Regions from separate parts of the Shouchella oshimensis genome, predicted to be linked through region 1. Evidence: riboswitches for the same ligand, from Rfam matches in the RefSeq annotation. Region 1 holds a riboswitch; the other holds the start of a gene.

Region 1 (4,433 bases):
GCTTTAAATCAGCAATCGCTTCTTCAATTAAATCAAATGGCGTATCGTCCATATCTCTCATTTCCTCTCTAGGCGTTATGTCGTAAAACCATGCTCTGCTAAAAATCCTGATGTCACGCCTTCTTTTCGCGGATTCTGAATAAATTGTTCAATATATTTTCCAACAAGGTCACATTCTATATTAACGATATCTCCAACCTGTTTATCGCCAATAATGGTCTGATCGACTGTATGTGGAATAATAGAAATCGTAAAGGAAGAATCATCTACACCAAAAATAGTCAGGCTTGTTCCATCAACAGTCACAGAACCTTTGTTGATCATGTAGCGTCGTAATTCCTTTGATACTTGGATCGTATAATAAATTGCATTTTGTTCCGGGGTTTTGCGAACGATGGTCCCTAGTCCGTCAACGTGACCAGAAACAAAATGGCCTCCAAATCGACCCTGGGCATGCATCGCTCTCTCTAAATTAACTTTTGAGTTGGTATTCAGTGACTGAAGGCTCGACGCTCTTACTGTTTCTGGCATTAGGTCAACCACAAATTCAATGTCTGTAAAAGACGTAACGGTAAGACAAACGCCATTAACCGCAATACTGTCACCCTCATGAACATCGGTCAAAACCGTTGACGCAGCAATGGTCATCTCAACTGCTTCACCAGACTCTTTAATTTGTTTTATCGTACCAACTTCTTCAATAATTCCAGTAAACATCTTAATCTCTCCTTACTTTAGAAATAATACGAACGTCTTCTCCTAGCTGAGTGACCGACTTAATTGAAAGCTGTAAAACTTCATTTATTTGCGCAATACCTTCTCCACCTACTACAGGTGAGGCGGATCTACCACCTATTAGTTTAGGGGCTATATATTGCACCACTTCATTCACACTTTTCTCTTTGACAAAACTACCATGAACTTCGGCACCACCCTCAACAAGTAGGGTTTGAATTTCACGTGAACCAAGTTCATTTAGCACACTTTGAATATCTATTCTATCCAGTCTGATAATGGTTACGCCTGATTTTTTCAAGTGGTTTTCATGTTCAACAGAAGCCGATTTCAAGGTGAAGATTAGTGTATCAGCCATCTGATCTGTCACAATTTGTGCATCTGTTGGAGTGCGTAATTGTGAATCCAGGATCACTCGCAATGGATGACGACCTGCACCATTTGGTAATCGAGTCGTTAAGGAGGGATTATCAGCCAATACTGTTCCAACACCAACTAAAATAGCGTCATTTACGTGGCGCAGCAGATGCCCATCAGCTCTCGCCGCATCGCCGGTAATCCACTTACTCTGCCCTGCAACCGTAGCTGTTTTCCCATCCAATGATGATGCCGCTTTAAGTGTCACATAAGGTTGACGCTTATTTATATAATGAAAAAAAGCACAATTTAATTCTTTCGCTTGCTCTTCACAAATACCAACCTCTACTTCGATTCCAAGCTTCCTGAAGCATCTTTACTCCCTTGCCACCAACCTCAGGATTACTGTCTACAACGGCAACTACAACTCGCTTAATTCCAGATGCTATAATCCGTTCCGCACAAGGTGGAGTCCTCCCATAGTGGCTACATGGCTCAAGCGTGACATAAATCGTTGCATGACGCGCTGCATCACCTGCCATGTTAAGTGCATGAACTTCTGCATGTGCCTCACCAGCCTTAAGATGAGCACCAATTCCAATAATTCTGCCATGCTTAACCACCACAGCACCAACCATTGGATTAGGTGACGTTTGACCCTTCGCCGATTCAGCTAACGTTAAAGCAAGTCCCATAAAATCCTGATCCACCAATACATACACCGCCATTTCCAATAAAAAAACCTTGAAGCAAGTGCTCCAAGGTTTGGGTTTATAAGCATACAATCGTACAGCAAATAAACATTTTTAACTGTTAATATTAAAAATGTGCTGCTCGAATAGACAGTGCTCTATCACAAATTGCGATAGTATACTGCCTGTAGCTTTTTTCCTTCTCCCATCCAGACTTTAACTGTCGGCTCTGGAATTACACCAGATCCACCGTTATACATGTAAAATGAATAACGGGTCACGGACTAAGAGACACAAAGTCTCATCACCGCCGGTCGGGATTTTCACCCGGCCCCGAAGCAAAAAAAGTATAAAGTTGTCATCACTTATATAAGTGAAGTTGTGAGAATAATATCACTGGCTTTTAAAAATTGCAAGTAAAGCACTTTCGTATCGAATCAAATAATGATGGCTTATTCTTTTTCATTGTCTTACTCACTGAAGAGCGCTAGAAGTATATTTACGCCAAATTTAAAAGCCAAAATTCTGGTTCGTTTAATGAGAAAGATTACCAGACCCTAGAAGAGAATGTATTCACTAAACTACGAAAAGAAAATCAGGCACTGTTATACGAACAACGCGCACCATATCAGTTTAGACCAACTAATCCTTAAACTAGACGATTACATAAACTGGTATAATATGATCAGAAGCCACGGCACGCTCGGTTACAAAGCTTCTCTGGATTAAAGATTGCAGATCTTATCTTTTCTGACTAATTTAATGTCGATCATTCATAAAAATTAAAGTGAAGTCGATCATTTTAAAATTTATTTTAAATTATGAAAGCCAAATGGCTTATTGTTACGTCTAATTTATAGATAATGCGGGGGGTGTATAGATTTTGGAATTGAAACTAATCAAAAAAGCTCAAAGAGGTAATTCAAAAGCTTTTTTGGAATTATTTCAAGCACATGAGGTAGATATATATAAAATGGCCTTTATATATATGAAAAATGAAGATGATGCCCTTGAAGTCGTTCAAGAGACGGCATGCCGTTCATTTAAAAAAGTTTCAAGCTTAAAAGAGCCTAGATATTTCAAAACTTGGCTACTTAGAATAGCAATAAACTCTTCTATAGACTTACTTAGAAAGAAAAACATGGAGGTACAATTCGAAGATAATATTAAAGATTACATACCTATCGATGTTAACGAAGATATAGACTTAGAAATTACAGTGAAGGATTTAATAGATCATCTGAATGAGTCTGAGAAAAGTGTTGTTATCTTAAGATTTTATGAAGACTTAACTCTAAAAGAAATTTCACATGTACTTGATTTATCTTTAGGGACTGTAAAAACGATCCTCTATCGTGCTTTAGAAAAACTTAGAAAGAACATAGAAAGAGGTGGTTTTAATGAGCAATAATATAAAAGATGAAATAAATAAAATTAAAGTCCCCAAAGAATTAAGTGAAAGAAGTGGAATTGGAATTAACCAAGCTAAAGGAAAGTTTCTATTTTACACTTTTTTAGTGATTTTCTTAGTTATTAATACTTATCTATATGGAGCTATCTATTATTATTATATCCCTTGGAAAACTGGACTCCTAAGCACGTTGACTACTATTTCCATTTATCTTTTAGGAATTATCCCATTAGCAGCATTCCTATCTGAAAAGCTTTCAAGTTATCTATTATTTAAGGTACTTCGGGATCAAAAGAGCTTTATCATTTTCAGTACGTTATTAATCCTAATTCCTATTGTTCTTTTTTCAGTAAAAATGATAAATGAGAATAAAGAGAAATCATTAGACAGTTTGTTCAATTACAATTCAACGAATTTTGAATCGATGATAATTGATATAACATCTGAAGAAGCATATGAATTAAATGATGTTACTGATGCAAATGAATTAATTGATTTTTTAAGTCAGTACACGATTAAAAAAATGCATGATTCTGAATGGGATGATGATGTATCGAACGAAAATGGAGTTCTGATTACATTTTATAAGAGCAATAGAAACACACCGATTATGCTCAATTTGTACGAAAACCGCATACTACAATGGAATGGAAACTATTATGATGTAACGAGTACCCCCATTGACATTAATCATCTTAAAGAGATGATAGAATTTAGTGGGAATTATCATAAAATAGATAATACCCCAATCGACATTGATGATATTCAAGATGAGTAGGGCTTAGCCCTTATCCTTTAATTCTCGGTCTAAGTTTTACGGACGAAATGCACCAGTAGTTCGGGGTTTTGAACCACGATTTGCAGACGATCAATTCAGTAAGCGCGGAGTCGAGAGCCACTGGTGGTAAAGAACAAACAGCTATTAGATTAATATTCTCTGACTTCGGGCATCTTTTGGTGACAATTCACAAAATATGCCTTTCAAAGACCAACTTCTTGCCAATCCTTCATTTCAAACCCGCTTCTATGATTAGAGATTGAAATGTCTCTGATCTGTGCGACTTTGCATTGTTCATCTTGCTTCGTGACCAACATTACAGGTCGAGTTTCCCCAGATTCCACAAGAAGCTCATTATAATACTCGATTCAAAACCGCCTATAACTTATCCTTCATACCAACGACGATCAGAAGGGTCATTTAGATCCAACACAAGGTTTCCACGTTTGTTAGCCACGAG
Region 2 (4,433 bases), 1.5 Mb from region 1:
GTAGAGCTTTTAAAGAGTCAACTATATGCGCTAGCTTATGAGTGAGGAGGAGAAGCAGTGACCTATCAAGATTTATCTACACCTATGCGAACGATTTTAACACCTGGCCCAGTGGAAGTTGATCCAAGAGTATTACGAGTGATGTCCACTCCAATTGTCGGTCAATTTGATCCCGCTTTTACCGGAATCATGAATGAAGTAATGGAAATGTTACGTGCTTTATTTAAAACTAAAAATCGCTGGGCATTTCCGGTTGATGGAACCTCACGTTCCGGTATTGAAGCGATGTTATGCAGTGTCATAAAACCGGGAGATGTTGTACTTGTCCCAGTGTATGGCCGCTTTGGTAATCTGCTTATTGAAATCTGTGAAAGATACGGAGCAACTGTAGAGGTAATCGAACAGGAATGGGGCAAGGTTTTTGACCCAAAAGAGATCATCGAAGCTATAGATCAAGTGAAGCCGGATATCGTTGCGCTTGTTCATGCTGAAACCTCAACAGGACGTATGCAACCACTTAAAGAGGTTGGGCTTGCTTGCCGTGAGAACGACATCTTATTTATCGTGGATGCCGTCGCTTCTATTGGAGGTGTAGATGTTCGTGTGGATGAATGGTGTATTGATGGATTAATCGCAGGCACGCAAAAATGCCTATCAGTACCCTCAGGCATGGCGCCGCTAACCTATAACGAACGTATTGAAAAACGAATTACGGAACGAAAAAGAGTAGAGCGCGGAATTGCAACAGAGGAAGAATTAAAGCAATCCAATGACCAATTTATCCGCAGCAACTACTTTGATCTCTCCATGCTACAGGATTACTGGGGACCTCGCCGATTGAATCACCATACAGAGGCTACCTCCATGCTGTATGCGTTACGAGAAGGATTACGACTCGTTTTAGCTGAAGGACTTGAAGAACGATTTAGTCGACATCAATATCATGAAAAAGCACTCATATTAGGACTGGAAGCAATGGGTTTAGAACTATTTGGAGATGCTTCCGTTAAGCTGCCAACAGTAACGTGTATTCGTGTCCCAGATGGACTAGATGCAGATGCTGTAAGATCTATGCTCCTAGATCTATTTGGTATTGAAATCGCAAGCTCATTTGGACCACTTCACGGAAAGATCTGGCGAATTGGCACAATGGGTTACAGTTGCCGAAGAGAAAATATTTTAGCCGTACTCGGTGCACTTGAAGCCGTTCTTCTTTTTCACGGCGCCCCAATTCATAAAGGAAAAGCACTAGAAGCGGCAATTACCTATTATAAAGACTAGTTTCATAGGATCAAAAAAAGACGAAAGACACACTAGATAGTAGTGGCCTTTCGTCTTTTTGATGTGGGTATCAAGCCCCCGGAACTGCTTTTAAAGAAATAAGGAATAAAAATGAACATTTTTATATCAGATTAAATCATTGGGGTTTTATTCAAGAAGAAAGCTGGAGGAGCAAAAAAAAGTGGAGATTTACAAGAAGAATGAGCTTCGGATCAAGACTGAAGTTCTTGTTATAAGTGTGAGGTTCTTGCCAAAGTGAGCGATGTTCTTGCTATGAGAGGACCTTACTTACTTAGGTATTAGTTTCTCTTGCTATGAGCCCGAGTCACTTGCCAAAGTATTTGATCCTCTTGCCTAGGAAGGCAATCCTCTTGATGCCGCCTTCCTCATCTTGCTGCCTTACAAATTCCTCTTAGTAAATCCTAATTCTTAACATTACATTAAGACGTCTTAGACAATATGGGAGCTTGTTCCTTTGAAATGGGTGCAATAATCTCTCTTTGCTTTGAAATGGTAAACAACACAACCCAAATTAGAACAAATCCTGTAAATTGAGCAGTTGTCACGCTTTCTTGAAAGACAAGCCAGTTAACGAGCATACCGGTCATTGGAAAACTTAATTCGGCAAGTGTTGCAACTGAAGCTTTTGTATTGGTTAAGCCTTTGTAATATAGAAGCATGCTGAATAATCCTGGTAGTAGTGCTGATAATAAAAGGTTCACACCAATTAAAGTCATGGCCGTTGAATCGTTTGGCAGTGTCCACGCTGCATTTTGAACAAGCATAATGAGTGTGATAAATGGAATGGCTAATACAAACCGAAGTGAAGTGACGGTTTCAAATTTCATTTGTTTTAATAGCAATCGACCCATCACTGTTGATCCACCCCAAAGTGCAGCTGCGGCAAGTGAGAGGATACTTCCCATTTGAATGACTTCATCAAGATGTCCAATTGGTAAAGAGAAACCAAATGTTAAGAAATAGGTTCCAATTAATGCAACAACAACAAGAATCGAAAAATGTCTTGGGAACATTTCTTTCAATAAAATGCGAGCTAAAATAATCGCAAATAGTGGCTGCATTTTTTGAAGTAAAAGTACGGCATTAATATTTCCATATGTTAATCCAGCTGTAAAAAGTAATGTGGCAAGTGCGGAACCACCCCACGAGATAAATAGTAAGGCTCCAATATGACTCTTTTTTAAGCCTTTTAGTTCATGGCGATTTATCCATAGTATAGGAATCGTAATGAACGCTAAGAGTACATGCTCAATGAAAACAATTTGAGCGGACGTTAACGTATCGAGTAACATGACACGAAATAGAGGATTCACACCCCAAAACGCTGCACCTATTACAATCAGCCAAAATGTATTTTTTGATTTAAGACCTGTTTGTTCCATTATTCAAACCCCTTTTAGTTTGAATACGGCATCGTTCGTAAGAAATAAAAAAGACACATGGAGTTCGCTTGTTCTGATTAACCCGATAGATGTACTCGACAATCGGAATTTGAGGTCAGAAAAAGCATACACAAACATGCATCCTTAAAATAGATTCACCTAAATAAAGGCAAACTATCTCTTTATATCTTCTCCCATCCGGACTTTAACCGTCGGCTCTGGAGTTACACCAGATCAGTCCAAACTGCAAGCAGCTTGGAGTCGCGGGCTTTGTTTTCATAAAAAAACTTTACCGCCGGTCAGGAATTACACCTGCCCCGAAGATCCATATTCTTTTTTGAATTTCTAATATCACATATCATAGCTCTTTAATCAGAATTCGTCCAGTAAAAAGTTTTCCCATTTTTATCATTCGTTGAAATGGGTATAGAGGATTAATAAGTGTATGTGGGTGGATAACATTGGCTACAATAATGGGGTACGAACGTTCGTGTTTTCTGTGTTTATTCTATATAATTATGATATACTTATTTTATGTGATCATACGTTCGATTAGGAGGTTGACTTGTGGAGCAGAGAGAATTTGAACTTGTTTCTGATTATGAACCTCAGGGTGATCAGCCCGAGGCCATACGCAAGATTGTTGAAGAGCTAAATAAAGGTGAAAAATTTCAAACACTACTTGGTGCAACAGGTACAGGTAAGACGTTTACAATGTCTAATGTCATCAAGCAGGTCAATAAACCTACATTAATTATGGCTCATAATAAAACACTCGCTGGACAGTTATATAGTGAGTTTAAGGAATATTTTCCGAATAATGCGGTTGAATATTTTGTTAGTTACTACGATTATTATCAGCCGGAAGCATATGTTCCGAGCTCTGATACGTTTATAGAGAAAGATGCCAGTATTAATGATGAAATTGATAAATTAAGACACTCGGCAACAAGTTCGTTATTTGAACGTAATGATGTCATTATTGTGGCGAGTGTTTCGTGTATATATGGTTTAGGTTCTCCAACAGAGTATCGGGATCTTGTTCTATCTTTACGAGTTGGAATGGAGCTTGATCGCAATGAGCTCCTGCGAAAACTGGTAGATATTCAATATGATCGTAATGATATTAATTTTACTCGCGGAACATTTCGAGTACGAGGAGATGTAGTGGAAATTTTCCCTGCTTCCCGTGATGAACAGTGTATTCGCGTAGAACTGTTTGGTGATGAGATTGAACGGATCACTGAGGTGGATTCTCTAACTGGTGAGGTAAGAGGTGAACGCAAACATGTGGCGATTTTTCCAAGCCTCTCACTTTGTGACACGTGAAGAAAAATTAAAACGTGCGATGAAAAATATTGAAGCAGAATTGGAAGTACAGCTTGAGAAGATGCATGAGGAGGGTAAATTGCTTGAAGCACAGCGTTTAGAGCAACGAACTCGTTATGATCTTGAGATGATGGGGGAAATGGGTTTCTGTTCAGGAATTGAGAACTATTCGCGCCACTTAACATTGCGTGAAGCTGGAGCTGTCCCCTATACATTAATGGATTTCCTACCTGATGATTATTTATTGATTATGGATGAGTCGCATGTGACGTTGCCTCAAGTACGCGGAATGTTTAATGGTGATAAAGCTAGAAAAGAAATTTTAGTTAATCACGGATTTAGATTGCCTTCTGCTCTAGACAACAGACCTCTTCGCTTTGAAGAATTTGAAGAAAAAGTTAATCAGGTGGTCTATGTATC

What was found. A riboswitch is a leader RNA that binds a small molecule or an ion and turns the genes downstream of it on or off. The one in region 1 is predicted to bind FMN.
Region 2: it holds a riboswitch for FMN, as region 1 does, so the genes downstream of both, NDM98_RS09255 (DMT family transporter) here and ribD (bifunctional diaminohydroxyphosphoribosylaminopyrimidine deaminase/5-amino-6-(5-phosphoribosylamino)uracil reductase RibD) in region 1, are expected to answer to the same signal.

Annotation. Positions count from the first base shown of each region.
Region 1 covers NZ_JAMQJY010000001.1:192,526-196,958, reverse strand. Annotated here, with positions in the region: gene NDM98_RS01180 (bifunctional 3,4-dihydroxy-2-butanone-4-phosphate synthase/GTP cyclohydrolase II) at 1-52, opposite strand, end outside; gene ribE (riboflavin synthase) at 76-717, opposite strand; partial or broken gene ribD (bifunctional diaminohydroxyphosphoribosylaminopyrimidine deaminase/5-amino-6-(5-phosphoribosylamino)uracil reductase RibD) at 719-1,805, opposite strand; FMN riboswitch at 1,978-2,129, opposite strand; gene NDM98_RS24500 (IS3 family transposase) at 2,352-2,513, shown strand; gene NDM98_RS01165 (sigma-70 family RNA polymerase sigma factor) at 2,668-3,195, shown strand; gene NDM98_RS01160 (hypothetical protein) at 3,185-3,973, shown strand; gene NDM98_RS01155 (hypothetical protein) at 4,359-4,433, opposite strand, start outside.
Region 2 covers NZ_JAMQJY010000001.1:1,712,366-1,716,798, reverse strand. Annotated here, with positions in the region: gene NDM98_RS09265 (M20 family metallo-hydrolase) at 1-45, shown strand, start outside; gene NDM98_RS09260 ((S)-ureidoglycine--glyoxylate transaminase) at 58-1,281, shown strand; gene NDM98_RS09255 (DMT family transporter) at 1,722-2,684, opposite strand; FMN riboswitch at 2,867-3,013, opposite strand; partial or broken gene uvrB (excinuclease ABC subunit UvrB) at 3,252-4,433, shown strand, end outside.